Regions from separate parts of the Brevibacillus sp. SIMBA_040 genome, predicted to be linked through region 1. Evidence: riboswitches for the same ligand, from Rfam matches in the RefSeq annotation. Region 1 holds a riboswitch; each other region holds the start of a gene.
The links. A riboswitch is a leader RNA that binds a small molecule or an ion and turns the genes downstream of it on or off. The one in region 1 is predicted to bind cyclic di-GMP.
Positions count from the first base shown of each region.

Region 2: linked by a shared signal. The riboswitch ahead of ggt (gamma-glutamyltransferase) and the one ahead of SB752_RS21715 (methyl-accepting chemotaxis protein) in region 1 are both predicted to bind cyclic di-GMP.
Region 3: linked by a shared signal. The riboswitch ahead of SB752_RS31335 (GNAT family N-acetyltransferase) and the one ahead of SB752_RS21715 (methyl-accepting chemotaxis protein) in region 1 are both predicted to bind cyclic di-GMP.

Region 1 is NZ_JAWRXI010000013.1:118,563-126,560, forward strand. Features, by position in the region: gene SB752_RS21705 (alanine/glycine:cation symporter family protein) at 1-563, shown strand, start outside; gene SB752_RS21710 (gamma-glutamyl-gamma-aminobutyrate hydrolase family protein) at 676-1,443, shown strand; cyclic di-GMP riboswitch class I at 1,740-1,832, shown strand; partial or broken gene SB752_RS21715 (methyl-accepting chemotaxis protein) at 1,949-2,440, shown strand; gene SB752_RS21720 (HD-GYP domain-containing protein) at 2,619-3,497, shown strand; gene SB752_RS21725 (helix-turn-helix transcriptional regulator) at 3,539-4,615, shown strand; gene SB752_RS21730 (nitroreductase family protein) at 4,781-5,386, shown strand; gene SB752_RS21735 (nitroreductase family protein) at 5,406-5,927, shown strand; gene SB752_RS21740 (hypothetical protein) at 5,978-6,361, shown strand; gene SB752_RS21745 (YhgE/Pip family protein) at 6,500-7,998, shown strand, end outside.
Region 2 is NZ_JAWRXI010000006.1:168,583-176,580, reverse strand. Features, by position in the region: gene SB752_RS12350 (glutamine--tRNA ligase/YqeY domain fusion protein) at 1-156, opposite strand, end outside; gene SB752_RS12345 (SET domain-containing protein) at 253-852, opposite strand; gene SB752_RS12340 (hypothetical protein) at 1,027-1,164, shown strand; gene SB752_RS12335 (hypothetical protein) at 1,169-1,324, shown strand; cyclic di-GMP riboswitch class I at 1,684-1,772, shown strand; gene ggt (gamma-glutamyltransferase) at 1,953-3,671, shown strand; gene SB752_RS12325 (methyl-accepting chemotaxis protein) at 3,772-5,760, shown strand; gene SB752_RS12320 (glycerophosphodiester phosphodiesterase) at 5,832-6,551, opposite strand; gene SB752_RS12315 (ABC transporter substrate-binding protein) at 6,583-7,911, opposite strand; gene SB752_RS12310 (carbohydrate ABC transporter permease) at 7,940-7,998, opposite strand, start outside.
Region 3 is NZ_JAWRXI010000034.1:15,990-23,987, forward strand. Features, by position in the region: gene SB752_RS31320 (hypothetical protein) at 1-61, shown strand, start outside; gene SB752_RS31325 (YdcF family protein) at 274-831, opposite strand; gene SB752_RS31330 (methyl-accepting chemotaxis protein) at 998-2,461, opposite strand; gene SB752_RS31335 (GNAT family N-acetyltransferase) at 2,463-3,011, opposite strand; cyclic di-GMP riboswitch class I at 3,270-3,353, opposite strand; gene SB752_RS31340 (hypothetical protein) at 3,439-3,657, opposite strand; gene SB752_RS31345 (sigma 54-interacting transcriptional regulator) at 3,650-4,525, opposite strand; gene SB752_RS31350 (PAS domain-containing protein) at 4,550-4,816, opposite strand; gene SB752_RS31355 (amidohydrolase) at 5,045-6,640, shown strand; gene SB752_RS31360 (hypothetical protein) at 7,226-7,567, opposite strand; partial or broken gene SB752_RS31365 (hypothetical protein) at 7,850-7,998, opposite strand, start outside.

The sequences.
Region 1 (7,998 bases):
CAGCCGATGTTGATCATCCCGTAAAGCAAGGGCTATGGGGCGGCTTTGAGGTGTTCTTTACGAGCATAGTCATGTGCAGCATCACCGCCTTTGTCGTTATCCTCTCTGATGATTGGGTATCGGGCAAAACGGGCATTGACCTGGCGCTTTATTCCTTTGAGCAAATATCGGGGACGGCGGGCAGGTACATGGTGACGGTTATTCTCTTTTTCTTTGCCTTAACGACAGCGAGTGGGTGGTACGTGAGCAGGGAAATTATGGTGAAGCATTTACTAAACAAAAAGACAGCAGCCAAAAAGCAGGCTCTTAAATATTTGAAGGTATTTTGCGCCTTTCCTGAATTTCTGTTTGTCCTCTATATTGTCACCTTTCACTTCCCCGACAAGGATGTGTGGCTGATGACCGGCATCATGACGGCTGTGCCTACTTTTATCAATATCTTTTTTCTATTGATTTTGAGCCACCAATTTAAAAAGCTGCTGCAGGATTACAAAGCGAGATATTTGAAGATTGGACATGTCGACGAAGAGGTCAGGCTGTTTTACGAGGAAAAAACGCAGTAACAGCGCACGAGGTTAATTGAGGGACATATCACATAATCTTTTGATATTTCCTCTATATTTTTTCCCTAGAATCGTTCACATAAGATCAGCAGAAGAAGGAGAATGGAACGTGATGAAGCCTTTAATCGGTTGTACAACGTACTACATCAATGCCTTTGAAGAGAACAAGCATCGGTTTGTCGTAGCTCAGGATCATTTCACTTCAGCGATTGATGATCCACTCAGCATTCACCAGGCAGGCGGAATTCCCGTACCGATCCCGCTCATTGACGATGATGCCTACATCGATTCCCTCTTGGATCGTCTCGATGGTTTGATGTTCATCGGAGGGAGCGATGTGAGTCCGAGTCTATATGGACAGCCGTATAAAAAAGGGCTGGGACAACTTGACCCCGCTCGCGACAAGTTCGAGCTGAAGCTGCTCGACAAAGCGGTGAAAAGAAATCTGCCGATCTTCGGTATTTGCCGCGGATTGCAGCTGCTGAATGTTTACTTTGGCGGGACACTGATTCAAGACATCGAGAGAGGCTACCCTACAGAGATCAACCATGCAGGGTATTTCGGACCCAAATCAAGCATCGCCCACAAAGTAAAGCTATCCAAGGAGCACATGCTCTATCCGTGCTTTGGAAAAGAAGAGCTGTACGTCAACAGCTTCCACCACCAGATGATTGACAAGCTGGGGGCTGGTCTTGAGGCAGCTGCTATTTCTGAGGACGGCATTATCGAAGCGATTGTGCACAAGGATTACCCGTTTTTAGTTGCTGTCCAATGGCATCCAGAAATGATGTTCCAAACCGATCAGGAGCAGCTCAAGCTGTTTCAACTATTTGTCGACTTCATAAAAAATAAGCAAGCGTGTGCTCAAGTGAGTAGCTAAAACCATACAAAAACGCGGGAGGCGGAAGTGCTCCCGCGTTTCATCTTCCTTGTTATTCTCTCCTCTGTGCTCCTCCCAGTTTTTACCCTTACTTTAAATCCACAATCTTGATACCCATTCACCCTTTTGTATTGCCCGTATGACAAATGTTGACTTTTTAGGTCTATCCTACTAAAATGATGGTTGGTATTGGGTATCATTCCCAATAAAACCCGGATTTTTTTGTCGGGTTTATAGGACTCTTTGCTTATTTGGAATCTTGTTATTGGAGTCTTTAATTTCATACGTAAACTTTCCATTCGAAAGGGCAAACCCACTGAAAGGTGGAGACGCAAAGCTATAGGGGCTAAGATGTATGTCAATATGCATGATGCCAGCCAGTTGCCGACGACAGACGCGAGATTTTTTGATCTGTTTTAGAACTCCTTTTAGTTGGAAAGGGGTTCTTTTTTGTTGCGTATTTTCCCTGTCTTTCACGATTTATTTAACAAAAATCGAGGTGTTCCTAAATGCGGCGATCGAAGCAGCTCGAGCCGGAGAGCAAGGAAGAGGCTTTGCCGTCGTTGCCGATGAGGTTCGGAAGCTTGCAGAGCAATCGACCCAATCTGCAGAGAAAATAGCACATCTGGTATCTACCATCAAAAATCATACACATAAGGTAGTAGAGTCGATGGAAATGGGTGTGAAAGAGGTCGATAGCGGAATTCAGGTCGCCGGACAATTATTTGAGCAAATCAAGAGCGACATCGATGCCGTTTCAGGACAGGTCCAGGAAATATCGGCTGCCTCCCAACAAATATCAGCAAGCACGGAACAAGTCGTGCACGCCATCGAAGAAATATCCCAAGGCTCAAAGGTTGTAGCGGCAGAATCGCAAAATGTATCGGCATCTGCCGAGGAACAATTAGCTGCTATAGAGGAAATTGCATCTTCTGCTTCGTCATTGACCAAAATGGCCGAGGAATTACAGCACGTAGTGGGTAAATTCAAGGTATAGTGCCTCAGCGCCTGCTTCTGGCATTACTTCGGTGAAACTTTCCGCTAAACGTGGTCGCTCCTCCTTGGAGAAGCCTCGATAGAGGTTTTCTTACAACGTCTAAAAAACAAGGTGCGTTATGGTTCAAATATCGAAAAAAAGAATACGGAAGCTATGTAAAGAGTGCAATCTCCCGTCTGTGGTTATCTATTTCGTTTTTTTGATAGGAACAGTATGGATTGATGGATATATTTATCCGGAAAAAGACTTGTTAGGCTTGTATCTGATCAATATTATTGTGGCAGGGATCGTTTTTTGGAGAACGATCGTCTTGCAAATCGTAATCGTGTGTTTGCTTACCTGGTTTTACTACCTGTATGCACCATTTCGTTTTCCACATGTAAACGTCATTGTCTTTCAAGGACTGACCCACTTTTTGGCGATTTTATCGATTTCCAGTGCCATCAGGTATTACAGGAGGGAGAAGGAAAATACTCTCAATTTAACTCTCACGTTGGCCAAGTCATTAGACGCCAGAGACAAGTACACAGCGCTGCATTCTGAAAATGTGGCCAAGTACGCGCAGCATATTGCCATGGAAATGGGGCTGCCTCGCAAAGTATGTGAGCAAATTCACTTGGGCGGTTTGTTGCACGATATCGGTAAAATCGGGATTCCAGAGTCAGTTCTGTTGAAACCAACCAAATTGTCAGACGAAGAGTACGATCTAATCAAGCAGCATCCGGTCATCGGCTATGAGATGGTAAAGCATATTACCTTTTTTAAAAAGAACGGAGTGTTGGATGCCATTTTGTTCCATCATGAACGCTTTGATGGAAAAGGGTACCCGCATGGGCTCAGGGGGAAGGAAATTCCCCTGATTGCCCGGATTTTGGCGATAGCCGACTCCTTCGACGCCATGACCTCCAATCGTGTATACCGCGGTAAATCTAATCTTACCTATGCCATTAACCAAATCAGGAGCAACATAGGGACACAGTTTGATCCTGAAATTGTGGATGTTTTTCTCAAAAGTGTAGAAGACGAAGATGACGTGGACTCCATTCTTTCACGTTAAACCCCCCGTTCTGAGTTAATAAGAGCGGGGGTTATTTGTCATTGCAAAAGAAAAGTACTGGGGGAGAGTATGTGTATGGTAGATTAGAGGTACCGTTCTTCAGACCAGTGAAGGGGATGAGCGATGTGAACCATTTTACTTTGGATGATATACACAGCTACAGTAAAGATATAGGGAGTATTCTGAGCCATGCCACGCTATATGAACGCATTGAGGATGAGCAGCGCATCCAGCTTCCCAACGTGCTAGGAACAGGCACAATCGAGCGGATGCAAATTCGAGCAGGGATGGAGATCATTATCTCCGATGTCGAGCTGTCTCAAAATCTATCCGCACAAATTGAGGAGACTTCCGGCATTTTTGAACTGAATTATTTTTTAAGCGGAGAAGCCGTATGCCACTTCCATGATCAGCAAGTAACGATTTTGGAGCCGATGAGCAATGTTTGCTTTTTTCAAGATATGGAAGTGCGTATTGAAACAAAAGCGAACACACGCTGCCAGCTTGTAGAAATTCGCATGTCGCCTGAAAATCTTCTTCATTATTTTGATCGGGAAGCGGATAAAGAAGCGATTCAACATATATTGCAGATGAAAAAAGGGCTGATCCAGTCCTACCAGCTGTCACCCATGATCAAAAAATGCGTCTATGAGATTCTGCATTGTCCCTATAAGGGGGCGTTGAAAAAGATTTATTTCGAAGCGAAGGCTATGGAGCTAATCAACCTCTTTTTTCAAGAAAATGATCTGTTATATCCAGCGATTGAGCCTTCTTTGCCAAGAGGTGACGTAGAAAAATTGAAGCAGGCAAAAGATATCGTTCTACGTCACATTGATGAGCCCTACTCCATTAAAACGCTCGCGAAAATGGTCGGATTGAATGAATACAAGCTAAAGATCGGCTTCCGGCAGCTGTTCGACACGACGATTTTTGGGCTAATCAGAAGAAGGCGGATGGAAAAAGCAGCCTGGCTCCTGGAAAGGGAAGGGGTCAATGTCAGCGAGGCAGCTGTACAGGTTGGGTACAGCAACGTGAGTAATTTTACCGTAGCTTTTCGGAAGCAGTATGGCTGCAATCCCAGTGAATATTTAAAAAGGGTCAAATTCTTTTCACAGTGATCTTCGGTTACGGAGGTCTTTTTTATATAGTCGACTCGAAATGTCTACTTCTACAGGTAAAAGAATTCCCTTAGCAGGTAGCAGAAAAAACGAGTGATAATTATTATCAGTGGTATCGGGAGCATGTAAGGCATCCATTTTTATTGGGAAAGAGGGTAAAAAAGCATGGCAGATCTACGCGCTATGGGAGAAAAAGAGAAATGGTCTACACTTATGTCGCAATTGGTTCGGGAGCGAAGGACGATTCGCAGCTTCTCCGAGCACCCCTTATCACAAGAAATCGTAATGGAGCGGCTCCAAGCGGCTGGGCAATCCGTTTTTAACGAAAAGGGAAAGCTCCCCTGCCGCTTCGTATATATCGCCAGTCGAGAGGGGAAGGAAAAGGCTGTCTCTCTCATCATGAGTGTTTACGCCGAGCACAAGCTGTACAAATGGCTGCCTAGCAAGGTCGGGCAGATGATGGCAGAGAGAATTATCAGCATCCCTGCTTTTCTCGTTGTCGTTCAGGAAATGGAAGAGAGCGAGGAAATGTGTGAACGAGACTATGCGTCGATATGCGCGATGCTCCAGAGCTTCTCCTTGCTGGCGTGGGACTGTGGGATTGGACTCGTATGGAATACAGAGCCGTATATGCGAAACCAGTCATTTGCTACAGATATGGGTTTGCAGCAGGGAGAACGTATTGTCACGATCCTGTTCATGGGAAACTACGAGCGAATACCAAAAGGCAAGCAACGTACGCCTGTTATGAAGAAAATCTCATTTTTATAAAGCAACAGCAGGAGGGGGCATGATGAACATGATTTCTTTATTCCAAGATACACGTGCAATCAGAGATTTTACGGATGAGCCTGTTCCAAGGCATATCATCATGAGTATTCTCGATGACGCGGTATTGGCACCGAATCACCGATTTCGGGAGCCGTGGCGATTTATTTACGCAGAAGGGGAAGGCAAGCAGAAACTGGCTACCAGTATCGATTGGAAGCAGCATCCACGACTTGTGAATACGATGGTCCAAGCACCGCTTTGCTTGATCGTGACGGCCAAAACAAGTAAAGACGAACACATCGCTACGGAAGATTTTGCAGCCGTATGCTGCCTGATTCAAAATATTCAGCTGCTCAGCTGGACGCATGGCTTGGGTATGTCGTGGAACTTGGGTGACTACAGTGGCTGGACCGAATTTATGAAGCTGGCAGGGATTCAGGAAAATGAGCAGATTGCCGGGATTCTCTCACTTGGTTTCTTTGCCCATATTCCGGAAAAGGCAGCTCTGGTTGGGATAAGTGGCAAAGTAGAGGTTTGGTAGTATCCACTGCGCTATCAGGTAGGAAATCGTCATGGAAAGGAGGATGGAAGGTGAAGTTTATTCCAATGGAGGGACAACCGATTTACAGGGTCAGCTCCTCATCTTCCTACACAAATGTCCTCGTATTGACGAAGAAGCTCGAGGACGTATTGAAAAAACAACAGCGGTTCGGACTCTTGCTAATACAGGAAATAACTTGGGGAGAAAAGTACACGGTTCTAGAATCCCGGGATATACTCACGAGTTGGTTATGGGAGCATAACACAGAGATGAGCATGTATTGCTTGGGGCTAGCGATCGTCATCTCGAATCAAAAGGAGCCGATTTTGTATGGGTATCCGAGAGCTGTTTTCTATAAGGAGGAAGACGCACTGGAGTGGCTGCAGCTTCAAATCAAATACTATGGAAACAAGTGGGCATTAACGAACTTCTAATCGTGGATTGTGATCATAAAATAACCTTTATCCGCTCATCCTACTAGTAGCAGTTTCCTTCCAGCAAATTTCCTAATATGGTACACTGTCATGTGAGTGTCAGGCGTTAACCATTCCTAATTATCAGGTGGTACATTCATGCGTTCAATATGGCAGATTTACAAAACAGATTGGCTTAACATTTTCAAAGTACCGACGGGCATCTTTTTGATCATCGCGATCATTCTTCTTCCTTGCTTATATGATTGGGTCAATATTAAATCGGTTTGGGACCCGTATGCCAATACGCAAGGTGTGAAAGTGGCTGTAACAAGCGAGGATCAGGGAACGACAGTCGCAGACAAACAGATCAACATCGGCGATGAGCTGATAAAAAGCTTGAAAACGAATGAAAAGCTGGGCTGGACCTTCGTGACCAAGGAGCAGGCAGAGCGTGGCGTCGATCGAGGCGAATACTATGCCAGCATCCTGATTCCGTCTGACTTTTCCTCAAAAATTACAGGAATTATTAACGGGAATCTGGAACGACCCGAGGTCATCTACACCGTAAACGAAAAAGTGAACGCGGTTGCCCCGAAAATCACTTCCTCGGGTGTATCCGCGATTACGAAGCAAATCAACGAGAATTTTACGGAAGCAGTAAGTACTGCACTATTGACGAAGCTTACGGAGATCGGGATTCAGATCGAGGAACAGCTGCCGACCATTCGCAAAGTCGAAAACGGCATTTTTACACTGGAGAAAAGACTCCCCGAGATACGGGCGGCAGGTCAGAAGGTTTTGGAGCTGGAGAAAAAGCTCCCTGAGATTCATGACAAGGCACAGATTATCATTGAAGTGGAGAAAAGGATTCCTGAGATAAATCGAGCGTCAGAGCATGTGCTCCGCATTCAGGAAAACTGGCCGCGCATCAATGAGGCTGCCTCGGTCATTATATCGCTGGAGGACAAGCTGCCCGTGATCCATCAAGCGGTCGCGCGCGTTCAAGAGCTGGATCAAGGCTTCGACAAGGTCGCAAATGCGATCACTCTCGGAACGGAGAAAGCGAGTCAGGCAATTGAAATTGTTTCTGCTGCTCAAAATGCTTTGCCCAAAATCGCTGATCTAGCGGAAAAAGGTACGGACGTTGCGAATCAGGTGAACGACTTTTTGAAGACACATGATGGGGCGTTCGAGACGATTGCGCCTGTGCTCAAGCAAAATTTGGTGCTGGCACAGCAAGCAGCTGATGCGACCGCCACACTCACCGACAAACTGCTGCAAATGAATCCGTCCCGTTTGCCAACTGCCGACGAAGTAAACGCAGTGAAGGACAGACTTGTAGGCGTAGAGAAAGTGCTTGCGCGCACCTCGTCCTTGCTTGACCGATTAAACAGCTATATTCCGGGACAGCCACTCACCAATCAATTGGAGCGCCTGCAAGCAATCCAGCAAAAAGTGACGCGGCAAATCGACATTCTCGGCGCGATTGCTGGTGCTTTGGAAGCGGGCAAGACACCTGCCAAAGACTTGGTGGATGCACTGAATCAGCTCTCTAAGGAAACGAGTACCGGACTCCAAGATATTCTCTCCCGTTACGACAGTGAAATCGTTCCTCGAATCGAGGAAGGGATTGAAAGAATGAAGCAGCTGACGAG
Region 2 (7,998 bases), on a different contig from region 1:
GAGAATGATCGCTTTGGCATGTCCAATATGGAGATACCCGTTCGGCTCTGGGGGAAAGCGGGTAATGATTTCCTTTACTTTTCCCTCTTGCAAGTCATCGACCACAATATTGCGGATAAAATTGGATGACGCTACCTTGTTTTCCAATGAAATCAACCTTTCATTTCACCTTTACATTCCATAATACTGATTCTACTCTCAGAGTTCAACAAAATCGGGCCGTTGTCCGGCCCGTAAGTTCCTGCAACCCTTTTATTTTCGCCAATGCGGATCGCAATAAAGATGGACAATAGAATCGAGAGAGCGTCCCTTCTCGGTAATTTCCCGAATGGCTGACTGATGCTCAGGGAGAATCAAATGCTTTAACGGCTGTTCAACCTGGTTAAATCGCTGGAAGGCTGCTGCTGCAATTTCATCCCACTGCGGATAATAACGGAGCAAATCATCCGGCATGACTCGCGAACGACTCGTGCCCTCTTCTGGCAAGCAGTCAAATGGTTCATCGAGATTCAGCGTTCCGTAATCATCCGTCAGCTCTTCCCCTGGATAAATATCGCGTGCTGCCAGCTCCAGATCGTACATGGTCGCTACACATGTGGCATAAAAGCTGTGGTTCACGTACCGAGCTTTATCCCAGCACAGAATGTATTTCCCGTACTGGTTTCTGAACGAATATTTTTGCACATCCTGCTTTCGTAATGGGTCCAGTTTTTCCACAAAGGAAAGGTCTAATACCTGATCCAAATCATCCATGGCCCATACGATCGTTCCTTTGGGAATGAACTTCGTCGCGAACACACCGTACCCGATCTCGTCGTTGATATAACGCAGTTCTGTATCGGGATGCATCATGGTATTGTTTCACTCCTTGGCACTGTCGCCTTTTTATTATCATAAGCAGTTCGGCCAAAAGTGGTGTGCGTTTGTAACCGTTATCCGTCTTCCTTTTTAGACTAGTGTCATCTATTTAGGCTATTGTAAAATATATCTATATTTACCAGTTCAGCAAAAGAAGGTTCGATTGCCATGATGTCTCCTACCACTCATTTTCAAAGTCCGTATTTCACCTTGGAACAGGTGACAGATGGGGTCTACGCTGTCATCGCTAAGAATGGAGCTGGGGCGATGAGCAACGCCGGGATCATTGATATCGGTGAACCCTGAATCAGTGAAACCAAGGCTTGAGCAGGAAACGGACGAACAGAAGCAGCAAGAGCTGTCCGATCAACTAGGCGATCTCCTCACCATGGACGCTTCTCTATCTTCTGTCGTTCCTACTCCTCCTACGATTACGTTTGACGGCTCTTCCAGAGCGGCAATGTAGCGGAATGGATTGAGATTTTGGAGCACTTGTGTGAGCAGTCCTTTCATACCGTAGTGCCCGGACATGGCCCTGTAGGAGAAAAGAAGGATATTTCTATCCTCTGGCATTACTTACTAGACTTATCAGAACGTGTAAAAACATTTACATCGCCGGAACAAATTCCAGGGTCTTCGATTCCTGAGCTTCAGCTATCCACCACATCATGACCTAGGTAATTAACTAAACATTCCATTTTTTCCACATTAAAAAATTTTTTCTTATTTACCCCAAGGGATAAATGGTCTATATTAATTGCTAATAGGAGTTGTAGGAACTTTTTCCCACAACAAACGAATCAAAATTTTGATAATCAACCATTGATATCGAATCGGCAAACCCGGGGAAATCCGGCGACGCAAAGCTACAGGGGCTACCCTCGCAATAGCGAGCATGCTTGCCAGCTACCGAAATATTGATGTAGGACAAGACCAATGATCCTATATCATTGGTCTTTTTTTGCGCTCAAATTGTCTAAAATTGTCCATATTTGTCTTTTTATTACATTACAACCAAAGGAGGTGAGGCTAGACAAGCGCAGACGATTTTTTGGGAATTACCATTTTACGAATCAGAAGGGGGTTTCATCGGAATGTCTCTCTGGAAAAAACTATCAGCCATAGCCTTGACTGGTGTAATTGGACTCTCGACACTCTCGCCAGTACAAGCAGCTAACCGCCCAACATCCATGTCACCAAATGCAATGGTAACTACACCACACTATCTTGCTACTGCTGCCGCACTCAAAACATTAGAAGATGGCGGAAACGCAGTAGATGCAGCGATCACTGCCGCTTCGACATTGGCTGTTGTCTATCCTCATTACACCACTATCGGTGGAGATAACTTCTGGCTCATTTACAACGCCAAGACAAAAGAACTGAAAGCATTGAACGGTAGCGGTCGCGCAGGTGAAAAGGCGACAATCGATTATTACACGGGCAAAGGCTATGAAAAAATTCCTTCCCGTGGCTACGAATCAGCAAACACCGTGCCTGGCGTGGTTTCGGGCTGGTGGGAAGCTTACAACTATGCTCATAAAAACATGGGCAACAACAAGCTCTCTTGGAGCAGACTGCTTGAGCCAGCCATTGGCTACGCAGAAAACGGATACCCTGTTTCTCCAAACCAGGTGTACTGGACCAAGCAAGCTACTGATCCAACGGATAATGATCTGAAAAATCTTCAACGCTTTGATGAATTCCGCAAAATCTTCCTGAAGCCAAACGGTGATTCGTACCAGCCAGGCGAACTTCTCAAGCAAAAGGATCTAGCCAAAACCTTGCAAATCATCGCGAAAAAAGGGGCTGACGGATTCTATAAAGGAGAGGTCGCTCAAAAGATCGTGGCAGATATGCAGAAAAATGGTGGTCTGCTCACACTAAAAGACTTTGAAAAGCACACCTCCACTTGGGCAGATCCGATTACTGTCGACTACCGTGGTTACAAAGCGTACAATGTGCCACCTAACTCCCAAGGTATGGCATCGCTCTCTATCTTGAACGTTTTGAACAATTTTGACCTAAAGAGCATGGGTGAAGGAACACCTGACTACTACCACACCATTGTTGAAGCGACCAAGCAAGCCTTTGCTGACCGTGACAAATGGTTGACTGACCCTGCATTTGTAGATATTCCTGTAAACGATCTGTTGTCCAAGCAGCACGGAAAAGACATGGCTGCACGTATCGATATGAAGCAAGCTGCCAAATCTGTAGAGCCACTCGATCCAAAAGGTGATACAACATGGTTTGGTATCGTAGACAAGGATGGCAATGCAGTATCTATCATTCAAAGCCATTATTTTGACTGGGGCTCCGGTATTGTAGCAAAAGATACAGGCGTTCTTCTACAAAACCGCGGAAGCTATTTCTCTTTGGACAAGAATCACATCAACCATCTGGAGCCAGGCAAGCGTACGTTCCACACGATCAACCCTGCCATGCTGTTTAAAGGGGACAAGCCTTATCTTCTCTATGGAACACAAGGTGGCGAGGGTCAGCCGCAAACACAAGCAGCCCTTGTAACTCGGATCATTGACTTCGGCTTTAGTGTTCAAGATGCAATCGAGGCACCTAGATGGCTTCATGGTCGCAACTGGGGATCGTCCTCCAACAATTTGAAAGTAGAAAGCCGTATTCCTCAAGAAGTTCTCGACGAGCTGGTGAAGCGCGGTCATCCAGTCGAAAAATTGGAGGCAGCGTACACCGATGCGATGGGACAATCCGGCGCTATTCTCATCGACCCACAAACAAACGTGAAGTTTGGCGGTGCCGACCCACGCGGTGAAGGCGCAGCGATGGGCTATTAATTGCTAGTCAGACTGCTGAGCTGTCCTCAGCAGTCTACCTTTGTATCTTTCATACTCTTAGCAACACATACCAACTGGGGATAGAAGAGAGGAAAAACCGATGTTTTTGTTCAGCAAACTCAAAAGAAAAATGAGCTTTTGGTTTCTCCTGGTATCCATCATTCCACTCGTCGGCACGACATTTTTTATCAGCAGCAGCTTTTCAACGATCCTAATTGAAAAACAAGAGAATTCCTTTGTTGATCTGACCTCCAGTACAGCGATCGCCATGAATCAATATCTGGACCGACGTATGACGGAGATGCAAATTCTTGCACGCACCTCAGATATTGGCTCCGATGATGAGGAAGCGAAAAACACATTCATTCGCAAATTCACCCAGGAAATGAAGCTGTACGACGGAAATACTTTTATATCCAAAGATGGAAAGGTAACAGCTGACACCTTTCCTAACAGCATCGGAATCGATCTTAGTGAGCGCCAGTTTTTCAAGGACGGCATGCAGGACAAGTCCAGCTTCTCTGATGTCTTGATCGCCAAAACAACTGGAAACCGCTCGATCATCGTCGCTTCACCCGTTACGGGGCCAAATAAAGAAAAGCTCGGTGTATTGACCGGCCTCGTCAACGTCGATGAGTTTACCTCTACCTTTTTGCAAAGCCTGAGTGTGGGCGATGGTGGATACCCCATTCTTGTCGACAACAAAAATCAAATCCAGTACCACCCCAATCAGGAGTTGATCGGAAAGCCGCTTGCAGAATCCACTCTTCCCCAAGGCTTAACCGATATTTTGACAGCAGAAAAAACAGAGAAGGCCTCCTATCATTACACGGATGCCGGGATGGAATACGTAGTAACCTACTCCCCAATTCCAACTACAAACTTTGGCTTGTATTTGCACATCCCGATCGCGTCCATCACAGAAGCGGTTTCAGGTGTCAACACGCTGGCAATGGTCATCGTACTCGCAGTCGTTGTCGCCGTGAGTGCTATCGCTTACATCATCGCCCAGCAAATCACCCGTCCGATTGTAGAAGTAGCCCAGGTTGCTAACCGTATATCAGAAGGCGAATTGACTGTTCAGCCCCTGCAAATCCGAACCAAGGATGAGGTCGGCGCGCTCTCTCAATCCGTTAATACAATGGTCGAAAACCTCCGAACGATTATTCAACAAGTAAATGCTACGGCTTCGGATCTCGCTTCCTCTGCTGAACAGCTGTCTGTAAATGCAGAGCATACGAGCAAGGCTACGGAGCAAATCGCCACAACCATTCAGGAAGTGGCTTATGGTGCCGAAAAACAAGTGAAGAGCGTAGAAAATAGCGTAGCAGCCATGCAAGAAGTGTCCGGTGGTGCCAAGCAGGTATCAACGAATGCCCAGTATGCTACTGAATCTGCCGTTGAGGCGTCGCAGATTGCCATCGAAGGCAACCAGGCACTCCAGGTCGTCGTCAGTCAAATGCACTCCATCGATGATACGGTTACCAATATTGCGGAAATCGTCAAGCGCTTAGGCAACAGCTCGCAAGAAATTGGTCAAATTGTCCAAGTCATTACAGCGATCGCCGAACAAACGAATCTGTTGGCTCTCAACGCTGCGATCGAGGCGGCAAGAGCTGGAGAACAAGGGCGCGGGTTTGCCGTTGTCGCAGATGAAGTGCGTAAATTGGCTGAGCAATCAGCACAATCTGCCCAGCAAATCGAAAAGCTCATCAGTGCCATTCAGCTCGAATCGAATCAGGCCGTCCTTTCCATGGAAAAGGGCACAAAAGAAGTGGCTTTGGGCTTGGAGGTTGTAAACAACGCTGGCAAATCATTCGAGCAAATTCAGGATGCCGTTTCACAGGTAGCCAGCCAGATTCAAGAGGTAAAAACGTACTCCGTCCAAATGTCGGCTGGTACGGAGCAGGTCGTAGAACTAGTCAGCATTATCGAGGAAGTAGCGGAAAACTCGGCTGACGGCACACAAAACGTGTCAGCCGCCACTGAAGAGCAGCTCGCCGCAATGGAAGAGGTCACTTCCTCGGCAGGCAACTTGGCGAGAATCGCCGAAGAACTGCAGTCTCATGTAAGCAGGTTTAAGCTGTAAACAAAGCATTGGAAATTTGGGAAAGCCGCCGGGTTGCTCTTCCCGACGGCTTTCTTCGTGGCTTCCTACGTCTACATCAATCCCAGCATCCGATCAGGATGGTTGGTGCAAATCTGCATGTCTGCATGCCATGACATCACGGTACGTATCTCGCGTGAGTCATCCAGCGTCCAGGCAATAACCTTGTATCCTTTTTCCATAGCAGCAAGAGCCAGCTCACGAGTCAAATACGGATAGCCCATGGAGAGAATCGTAGCTCCTGCCTCTTCCATCTGTTCCAGCATCAGTACAGGACGGCCAAGTACAATCAATCCGGTCACGACCTCTTGATCCAGCTGTCTCACCTGACGAATCAAATCGTGGTCAAACGAGGTAATATACACCTCTTGCTTCATGTCGTACTTTGCTAAAAGCTCCAGCACCTTTTCTGCAATCCCGGGATACATATCGCTCGTAGCCTTCAATTCAATATTTAAGGTGAGGCGACCTTTTACCGCAAGCAGCGCTTCCTCCAGAGTGGGAATCCGCTCGCTTGAAAACTCCTCCCCAAACCAGCTCCCTGCATCCAGCCCACGCAGCTCCTCCAATGTATGGTCCATAACCAGCCCGCTGCCTGTCGTTGTGCGCTCCAGCGTGAAATCATGAATCAGCACAGGAACACCGTCACGTGAAAGCTGTACATCAATTTCCATTGCTGTAATACCGGGCTCAGATAGTGCAAGTCGAATTGCTGCGAGTGTGTTCTCTGGGGCCTTGCCTGACCAACCGCGGTGTGCCATGCAAATGTTCATGTCTAATGCTCCTCTCTTGCTCACGATTACCTTATTTTTTCAGCAGCTTGCTGCCTTTGTCCGTCGCTGTTTGCAACGCTTCATCTACGCTAGCTTGACCGAGCATCGCACGTTGCAGTTCTTTTTGGATGACATCCTGAAGTTCCTTGTAGCCAGGTGCCATTGGACGAGGGTAGCCGTATTGCAGCTGGTCAACTGCTACCTTGAAGTTTGGTTCTTTTTCATAGAATGCTTTCATTTCAGCCGAGTCTACTGCTGCTGTCGTCACAGGCATATAACCGGAAGCAATGGACCAAGGAACCGTTTGCTCTGTATCGGTCATCCATTTCATGAATTCCCACGCTGCCTTTTTCTCGGCATCAGAGGACTTGGAAAGCATCACGAGATTCGCTCCTCCTGTTGGTGTACCAAAGTTTTTGTTTGCTGGCAGGAAGGCCGCGCCCATGTCAAATTTGGCATTTTTCTTCAATTCCGTCAAGGAACCGGTTGAGGTGAAAATCATGCCTACTTTTTGGTTCAGGAAATCTTGCTCTGCTACATCCCATGCATTGTAGTTTTCGCCTGGAGGGTTTTTCATAATGCCTTCCTTCACCATTTTAGACCACAATTCCAGCGGCGCCTTGCCCGCTTCGTTGTTGATCGTCAGCTCTTTGCCATCCTCGCTCAGGATGTTGCCGCCGCCCTGAAATACAAGAGCTTCGTAGAACCAAATATCAACAGGCGTGGAGAATCCGTACCGGGTAATTTTATCCCCTTCCTTCTTGCTCAGCTTTTGCGAGAAGCTGACCAGCTCATCCCACGATTTCGGTCCGTTCGGATCAAGGCCAGCTTCCTTCAGCATGTCGCGGTTGATGTACAGAAGCGGTGTGGATCGGTTAAAAGGCACTGCGTACAACTTGTCTTTCCAGTAGGAGTTTTTCATCAGACCAGGAATGTATTTCTTTTCATCGCCTTGCGAATAAGGAGTCAGGTCTTCCAATACCTTCGCATCAGCGAATGCAGCGATAGAGGCGATCTCCACCATTGTTACATCCGGATTGTTTCCTGCTGCGACAGATGCCAAGACTTTAGAGTGGTTTTCCTGATAAGCCCCCTGATAAGCTGGCTTTACGATAATATCCTTATGAGTGTCATTGAACTTTTTGACCATGTCCTCAATTGTTTTGCCGCGAACGCCACCGAGTGCATACCAGAAGTCAATCTCAACGGGTCCGCTGCTGGCAGTTGCTGCCGCTGGCTGAGAAGTGCTGCCTGTACCAGTCGATTGTTCTTTTCCTGTTGATCCGCAGCCTGCAAGCACTCCTGACAAGCTGAGAGCCAATGCACATAGAATGGTTCCGGTCTTTTTCATAGATTTCATGATTTGGTTTCCTCCCAAAAGGTATGGTTTATTTGGATTGGTAGACAAACGCTTTGATAATATGGCGCTGGGCCACAAAGAAAATCA
Region 3 (7,998 bases), on a different contig from region 1:
TACGCATCTAAAGGTGAAGGATGAGGCTGGTAATCTTTCTGGAGATGTCCTTCATAACTAATAAAGTAAAGACACTCAATGCCGCCGTAAACGAAAATCAGCGGAGCTGCTCGTTACCCAAGGAACGACCATTATCGTCGTCGATATCGATTCGCTGACCTAAGCAATACTCGCTCCCAATGACAAACAATCCCTTAGGAGAGATCCTGAGGGATTGTTCTTTTTCGTGGGTAAAGGGGATCAGGCTGCACTGCTGACCCTGGAGATAGGCAGTTACCATAAGTAGCGATAATAAGCAAAAAACTCTCTCACTAATGAATAAATGTCCCGCAGATCAAAAAATTCGGCATGTGCAGAAGAGACGCTGCTGATTCCTTCTTTTGAAAAAGCGAGCTTGGTTCTACTGATATGGTAAACCTGCGTAATGACCATTGCCGATTCAAATCCCATTTGCTTCATGATTTCCTTCGTATTTTTTGCCGACATTCTAGTATTGATCCCGTTGCTGTCCACAATGATGTTTTCCTCGGAGATTCCATGATTGATCAAATATTTTTTCATGACCTGCGCCTCGTCAAAGCCTTCAACACCTACGCCACCACTGACGATGATGTGTTGAAAATATCCGCCTTTGCTTAATTGTACAGCTTTATCGAGTCTGCTTTTTAGCCGGGCTGACGGTTCTCCATTTAGCTCCACTTTATTTCCCAGCACAACACCGACATCTACTTTAGCAAGCTCATCTGCCATCCCATCAAACGTGATGAGAACGATATGTACCAAAAACCAAAGTACGAATATCAATGCAGCTATTTTTCCTTTTCTTTTCAAAGCTTTGCACGTCCTCTATTCATTGACATAATTGTAAATTTATTCACAATCACAGCGATTCTAGCATTAGTCTATTTACTATTCAAGGTACATATGAATAAAACGACCGTATTGATAGAACAAAAACCGCCCCTGCGAGAGAGGCGGTTTGTATATTTCATTTCACTTAATGCAGCGTTCTCAGTTGATGCTCAATCTTTTCAAATCCGCTGGATACTTTCACAACTTCATCTTTTTGTTCCGAAACAAGGACGAGGACATCTTCGAGGCTATCCTTGTTTTTGTCGGTAATGTCTGCATTCAGTTCAACCTTGGCGCCGACTTCCTGAATCATGCTGTGTACGTTTACGATGAATTCCTGCAAGTATTTCGTCTTATCGGAGAAGTCTCTCATGTAGTTGTCGACATTGGTGAACATCTCCTGAACCTCATGGATGCCTTCACTGTTTTTCTCAAACGAAACTTGCGATTCAGAGATCATGTCAGATACGCGTTTCATTTTTTCGCGAATCGTCATCAGAAGAGTAGAGATCGACTCAGAGGACACTTTGGAAGATTCCGCAAGCTTGCGAACCTCATCCGCAACGACAGCAAATCCGCGTCCGTGCTCTCCTGCACGAGAGGCCTCGATGGTTGCATTGAGTGCCAACAGGTTGGTTTGTGCCGAAATATCCGAGATTGTTTGAATGATTTTTTCAATTGATGCGGTTTCTTCATACAGCTCTTGAATCAGGCGATTTGTTCCTTGAATATCGGTGATAAAACGCTCGAAATCATTGCCGATATTCCCGATTCGTTTTCCGCTTTCGTGTGTAGCCTCTTTTGTAGATTCCACAAATTCATGCATTTCTGTAACGGAACGAGTCATATCCTCGACACGCCCATTGGTTGAATTCATTTCGTTACGTAGTTCATTCGTGTTGGAGGTTTGAACTCCAAACGATTCCATGATCTCCTTGAGGGAAGACACTGTTTCAACAGCCCGAACCGTTACACCATCTGTAACCTTGTTTAAATTCTCCTGATATTCCTGTACAGAGTTCAGGGATTGATTGATCTGGTCAAGTACACGCTGCAACGATTCTTTGGACTCAATCGCTTCCTGCTTCTGAAGCTCGCTTTCTTTTTGCAGCTTGTTATTGAAGAGAGCATGCAGCATACTCGTCAGCGATACATAGCAGAATGTCAGAAGATAATAGAGCAAATCGATTGGCGACGACGAATGGAAGATCGTATCACCCTGTGAAAAGAAATAGTAGGAGACGATTCCGAGTGTAGACAAAATAGTTAAGATGTTAATGATTTTATCCTGATAAATCCCCATGACAGCGACGAAGAACATTCCTAGCAGAACATTAACCATATGAGGATCAAGCTGTAACACTACAAATATGAAGGTGCCGATGACAGCAAAGTTGAAATACTTCATAAATGTAGCCATTTTGTCTCTGAGACTCGGCAGGTTGGAAATGTAAGTAAATGGCGCCAATACACCATACAAGATTCCGAGAACAGACAGCACAAAGGAAATCGGAGCGCCGCCAATAAATATATTAATGATTTGCACCACTGTAATGATGCTGGCAAAAACGGTAACAACCCAATTATTTCTTCTTCTTAATAGATCCATATTAGCCCACTACCTCAACTTTTATTTGTGAAAACATTGGTGTGTACCATGAATAGTCAGGATGCTCTTTATTGACGTAAGCTTCTTTGAGATGAAATAGCGTAGGGATGGTGTCTGCCCCTTTGTAAAAGATCTTCTCTTTTACCTGGGTCGCCCTGACATGATATTTATTATTAATCAATTGAAAAAAGCTTGGATCAGCAATACCAACTGCATGTGTATAGCCATGCTTTTCAGCATAATCTAGCATTAGGGAAATACCCTTTCGCCCTAGTCCGCGATATTTTGGAAGAACAGCGAGACTATCGAGCTCCATTACTTTCATATCTTCGGTCACAACATCTTCAAACAACGTGCGAATAAACGGAGTTGACTTTGAGTGAGGTGTGAACTCATACGTTCCACCTGCTTCACCGTCATCCGCAATTAGTAAGAATAGATCTGAACCCTCTTTCGCATATTCCATCTCAAATCCCATTGAATCCCAAACGGTTTTCTTGATTTGATGAAATAATGCTAAAGAGTCTGTTGAATCTACTTGTTTGTACATTTAGTTTCCACTCCATCATAGTAGTCGTTCTCATATTTGCTCGGTATAAAAAGCAGACACGGTTGACTTTTTATTTACTGCTTTTCTCTCTTTTCTAAAACGTCATTACAAAAGAAGCAGGAAATCGGAAGTTGCTGCAAAACGGATGGCATTCTCCTTTCCGACAAATGTATGGTTGGGAAATAAAAAAGGTTATTCCAGAAAATGGAACAACCACTCCGAGCTAGCTACCAACATCTTAAAATAGGCATAACGATGTATGGCAACCCGGCTATCATGGTCAAAGACTTTAGACCCGTGGTTTTGCGTCCCCACCTTTCGATGGATTTGCCCTTTTCATTTCGCTGATGAAAATTGTAAATGGATGTCGAAATATGAAAAATCGTATCCAAAATAAAGGACTTTGTCAAGTTTTGGTAGGTAGTGTTTACCAATTCTTAATACCTTCGAGAGGGTCAAAAGAACTTTTTATTAATAAAAGCGAGCCTGGAGAACTAGCTTCACAGGCTCGCTTCTTTTTTCGCGATGTCGATTCTTTTTGAATCTCATATTTGGTTAGCTTGCGCATAAGCATCGAGTGCGTAATGCGTAGAGCAGCAGCAGTCTTTCGCGTCGTTCTATGCTTTTTATAGGCACTTTCAATCACTTTGCGCTACCACATTTTCCAGCTCTCTGATGTTGCCTGGCCAATGATAGTTTTGCAGAACCTCGACTACCTTTGTAGAGATCGTCCGGTTCTTTTGGTGGCGCAGATTGCATTTTTCGAGATTGAAATAGAGCAGTGGAAAAATATCTTCCTTACGATCTCGCAGTGAAGGAATATTTACAGGCAAAATATTGAGGCGGTAGAACAAATCGGAGCGGAATTTGCCGCTTTTGACCAAGTCCTCCAGATTGCAATTCGTTGCTGCAATGATGCGGACGTCCGCTTTTTTCGTTTGTACAGAGCCGATCGGCATGTACGTTTTATTTTGGAGCAGCTGCAGCAGCTTTGACTGCAGTACGAGGGGGAGCTCACTAATTTCATCGAGAAAAAGGGTTCCTTTTTCAGCCTGGTGTACAAGGCCGGGCTTTCCATTTGGGGTGGCACCGGTGAACGCTCCCTTTTCATAACCAAACAGCTCGGATTCAATGAGTGTAGCTGGAATCGCGGCACAGTTAATGTGAACAAAAGGCTTGTCGTATCGTTCGCTGGCATAATGAATTTGTTGTGCATAAATATTTTTTCCTACGCCTGTTTCTCCGCTAATGAGTACAGTTGTATCGACTGTGGCGATTTTGCTGATCAAATTGGAAAGCTTATCGAACGATTCACTGCGCCCAACAAAGGACTGCTGGTGTTCCCCTGTAAATATGTTGAGTGCATTGATTTTGCGAAGCTCATGAATATAGCGTTGCAGCAAGGACTCGATCTCTTTTAATTCTGTGCCCGGAGCATTTCGAATCTCATCGTTCATCATATCAATTCCGAGCGTAACGAGATATTCGACTTCGTTTTGCTCGTTATAAATCAAATTTGCGGTTACCAATACTTTTTTTCACTGGATTTGCTGGATGGTAGTAACCGTTTCTTTTTTCTGTTGCAGTGCGATGTTCATCGCAGAAGGTGAATATACGCCTTCTTTTTCGAGATCAGCAATGTGCTTCCCAATCAATTCCTCCATCGGTTTACCCAACCCTTTTTGGCTGACCCTGTTTACCCAAAGCGTTTTCCCGTGTTTATCTGCGATGTAAATACCTACTCCGAGTGAGTCGAGAATTTTTACGAAAAATTCCTGGTTGATCGCGAAGGAATCTGTTGTCATTTACCATGTCTCCTTTTTGTTGCGTAGTCGTAAAAAAGAGGAGGAAAATCAAGGGGTGGTTCGAAATCGGAGCGAATGTGTTGTAATCGAATCAATAATATCACAATTCAGACAAAAAGAGTGGGATGTGATTGGTATGTATATTGACTGATCATTGCCCCAGGTTCTATGATTTGGGGGAGAATGGTTTGCTTCGCATATGAATCAAAAGAGAGAAGGGCGAAAACGATGACAAGAACCATTTATACGAATGGCGTGATTCACACGCTCGATGCGGAAAATCCGCTAGTTGAAACGGTGGTAGTAGAAAATGGCAAAATTGCCGATCTCGGTACGCATGACGAGATGATCCTGCAATGGGGCCGAGCGGGTACGCCGGTTGTTGATTTGCAAGGCAAGATGGCTTCTCCTGGTCTGATTGATAGTCATCTGCATTTGTCGGGAGTCGCCTTTCACTTTTTAGATTTGAATTTAACAGGCGTCAAATCCAAGAATGAGATGCTTGAGAAAATAAAAGACAGAGCGGATGCCACCCCTCCCGGGAAGTGGCTGATCGGGATGGGCTGGGACGAAAATTTGTTTGAATCAGGGACAATTCCCACGATTGAAGAGCTAGATCAGGTAGCTCCTCATTGTGCCATTTATTTAAAAAGGGTTTGCCATCACGCATTTCTCGTGAACAGCAAGGCGCTGGAGGTAAGCCAGTATCATCCTGCTATCCAGGTTCCGACAGGGGGAAGTGTCGTTCTTGATCCGCAAACGCAAAAGCCGACAGGGCTATTGCTGGAGTCGGCATCTCAGCTGATCACGAGACACATCCCGGAAAAAACGTACGAGGAACTGAAATTCGCGCTGGGACAAGCGATGAAATACTCCGTAAGCTTGGGGCTGACCGGTGTGCATACGAATGATCCCGTTTATTTGGGCGGGCTGGATCAAACGTACCAGATGTATCATGAATTACTGAATGAAGAGGAATATCGACTGCGCTGCAATTTGTTGATTGATTATCCATATCTCAAACGCCTCCAAGAAAAAGGCATGTACGCAGGCTATGGGAATGAAAGACTACAAATTGGAGCGATCAAAATTTTCGCAGACGGAGCCTTTGGTAGAAGAACCGCTCTGCTGTCTGAGGCTTATCATGATGCACCAGGACATTTTGGCGATGCGATGCATGAGCCGGAAACGCTGTTTGCAATGATTAAAGAAGCGAGAGAGCATAAGATGCCGATTGCCGTACACACAATTGGTGATAAAGCGTTGGCGGATGTATTGGACATCCTCGATCAAATGCCAAAAGTGGATTATCGCGATCGCTTGATCCATGTTTCGTTGCTTCGCGAAGACTTAGTGAAGCGATTGGCTGATCCGAGCCGAATAGCTGATATCCAGCCTAGATTTGTAGTAGGAGACTTCCCATGGGTCAAGGAACGGGTAGGAGAGCAGCGGGGTGAGTATTTATATGCGTGGAAAAAACTGCTGTCAGCAGGCGTCTTGTGTGCGGGTGGTTCGGATGCTCCGGTTGAGCCTCTTGATCCGCTGCTCGGCATCCATTCAGCACTGACACGACGTGCTCCTTCTGAAACTCATAACGGCTGGTATGAAAACGAAAAGCTGTCGATGCTTGAAGCGCTGCAAGCATTTACGATCGGCGGGGCATATGCTACCAACGAAGAGCAAATCAAGGGGACGCTCACGCGAGGCAAGCTGGCAGACATGACAGTATATTCGAAAAACCTCTTTTCACTCGAAAATCCGGATGAGCTGCTGGAAACGAAAGCAGAGATGACGATCATTGACGGTGAAATTCAAAACGTATGATAGCTAAATAATGAACAGACCGAAAAATCCTTGAGCAATCAGGGATTTTTTTCGTTGGGATGTATTGAGTGACTCCACTGAAGTGATTTTACTCTTTAACGTGGCTGTGGGGGAGAGAAGCCTGTTTCCATTCTTCGCTCCGGTCTACGTTCTGCAAGGGAGTGAGGACTGTCCGCTCCGAGCCGATTCGCGGGGGATCGTAAAAGTGGTAGCCGCTTCGTAGATTAATTCAGGGTTACGCTCCTGATACCTGTGAATCGTGTCACGTGGCTGCGGGGGAGAGAAGCCTGTTTCCATTCTTCGCTCCGGTCTACGTCCTGCAAGGGAGTGAGGACTGTCCGCTCCGAGCCGATTCGCGGGGGAGCGTAAAAGTGGTAGCCGCTCCGTAGATTAATTCAGGGTTACGCTCCTGATGCCCGCGAATCGGCTCTCCGCTGAGTAGGACTTCGCGAGTCGCTCCGCCTGGAACCATGCTTCTCTGGCGAGCTATCCCTACTTCGTTGAGAAAATTTCAAAAGAAAAAGCATGTATCAATAGAAAGTTCGCAGAGAAAAAGGTAGAAATAAGCGAAGCTCTTTAGAACACCTACCAAGGAGCAGTGGAAAAAGAGAACACGCCCTTAGCGTCCAACTTTGAGAAACCTCCTGAATCGACCACTTTTGGACGCGGGTTTCGCTTTTGCAACGGAGTCTTGCCAGGGATGACCCGAGAAAGTGTTCCAAGAAGCTGGAGCGTTTTCTCCCTTTTTCTCCCCACCGCTACAGCTCGAATGAGGCAATCTTTCATCGTAGCTTTACCAAAACAGTCTTCCAAAAAAACACGACCAAAAATCCAAAGCTCGCGGAGAAAAAGGGAGAAGGACGCGAAGCTCTTTGGAACACCAACCAAGGCGCAGTGGAAAAAGAGAAACACGCCCTTAGCGTCCAACTTTGGGAAGCCACCTGAACCGACCACTTTTGGACGCGGGTTTCGCTTTTGCAACGGAGCCGGCCAGGGATGACCCGAGAGAGTGTTCCAAGAAGCTGGAGCGTTTTCTCCCTTTTTCTCCCCACCACTACAGCTCGATTAAAGATATCTTTCATCGTAGCTTTACCAGAAAAGTCTTCCAAAAATACGACCAAAATCTAAAGCTCGCAGAGAAAAAGGGAGAAGGACGCGAAGCTCTTTGGAACACCTACCAAGGCGCAGTGGAAAAAGAGAAACACGCCCTTAGCGTCCAATTTGAGAAACCTCCTGAATCGACCACTTTTGGACGTGGGTTTCGCTTTTGCAACGGAGCCGGCCAGGGATGACCCGAGAGAGTGTTCCAAGAAGCTGGAGCGTTTTCTCCCTTTTTCTCCCCACCACTACCGCTCGAT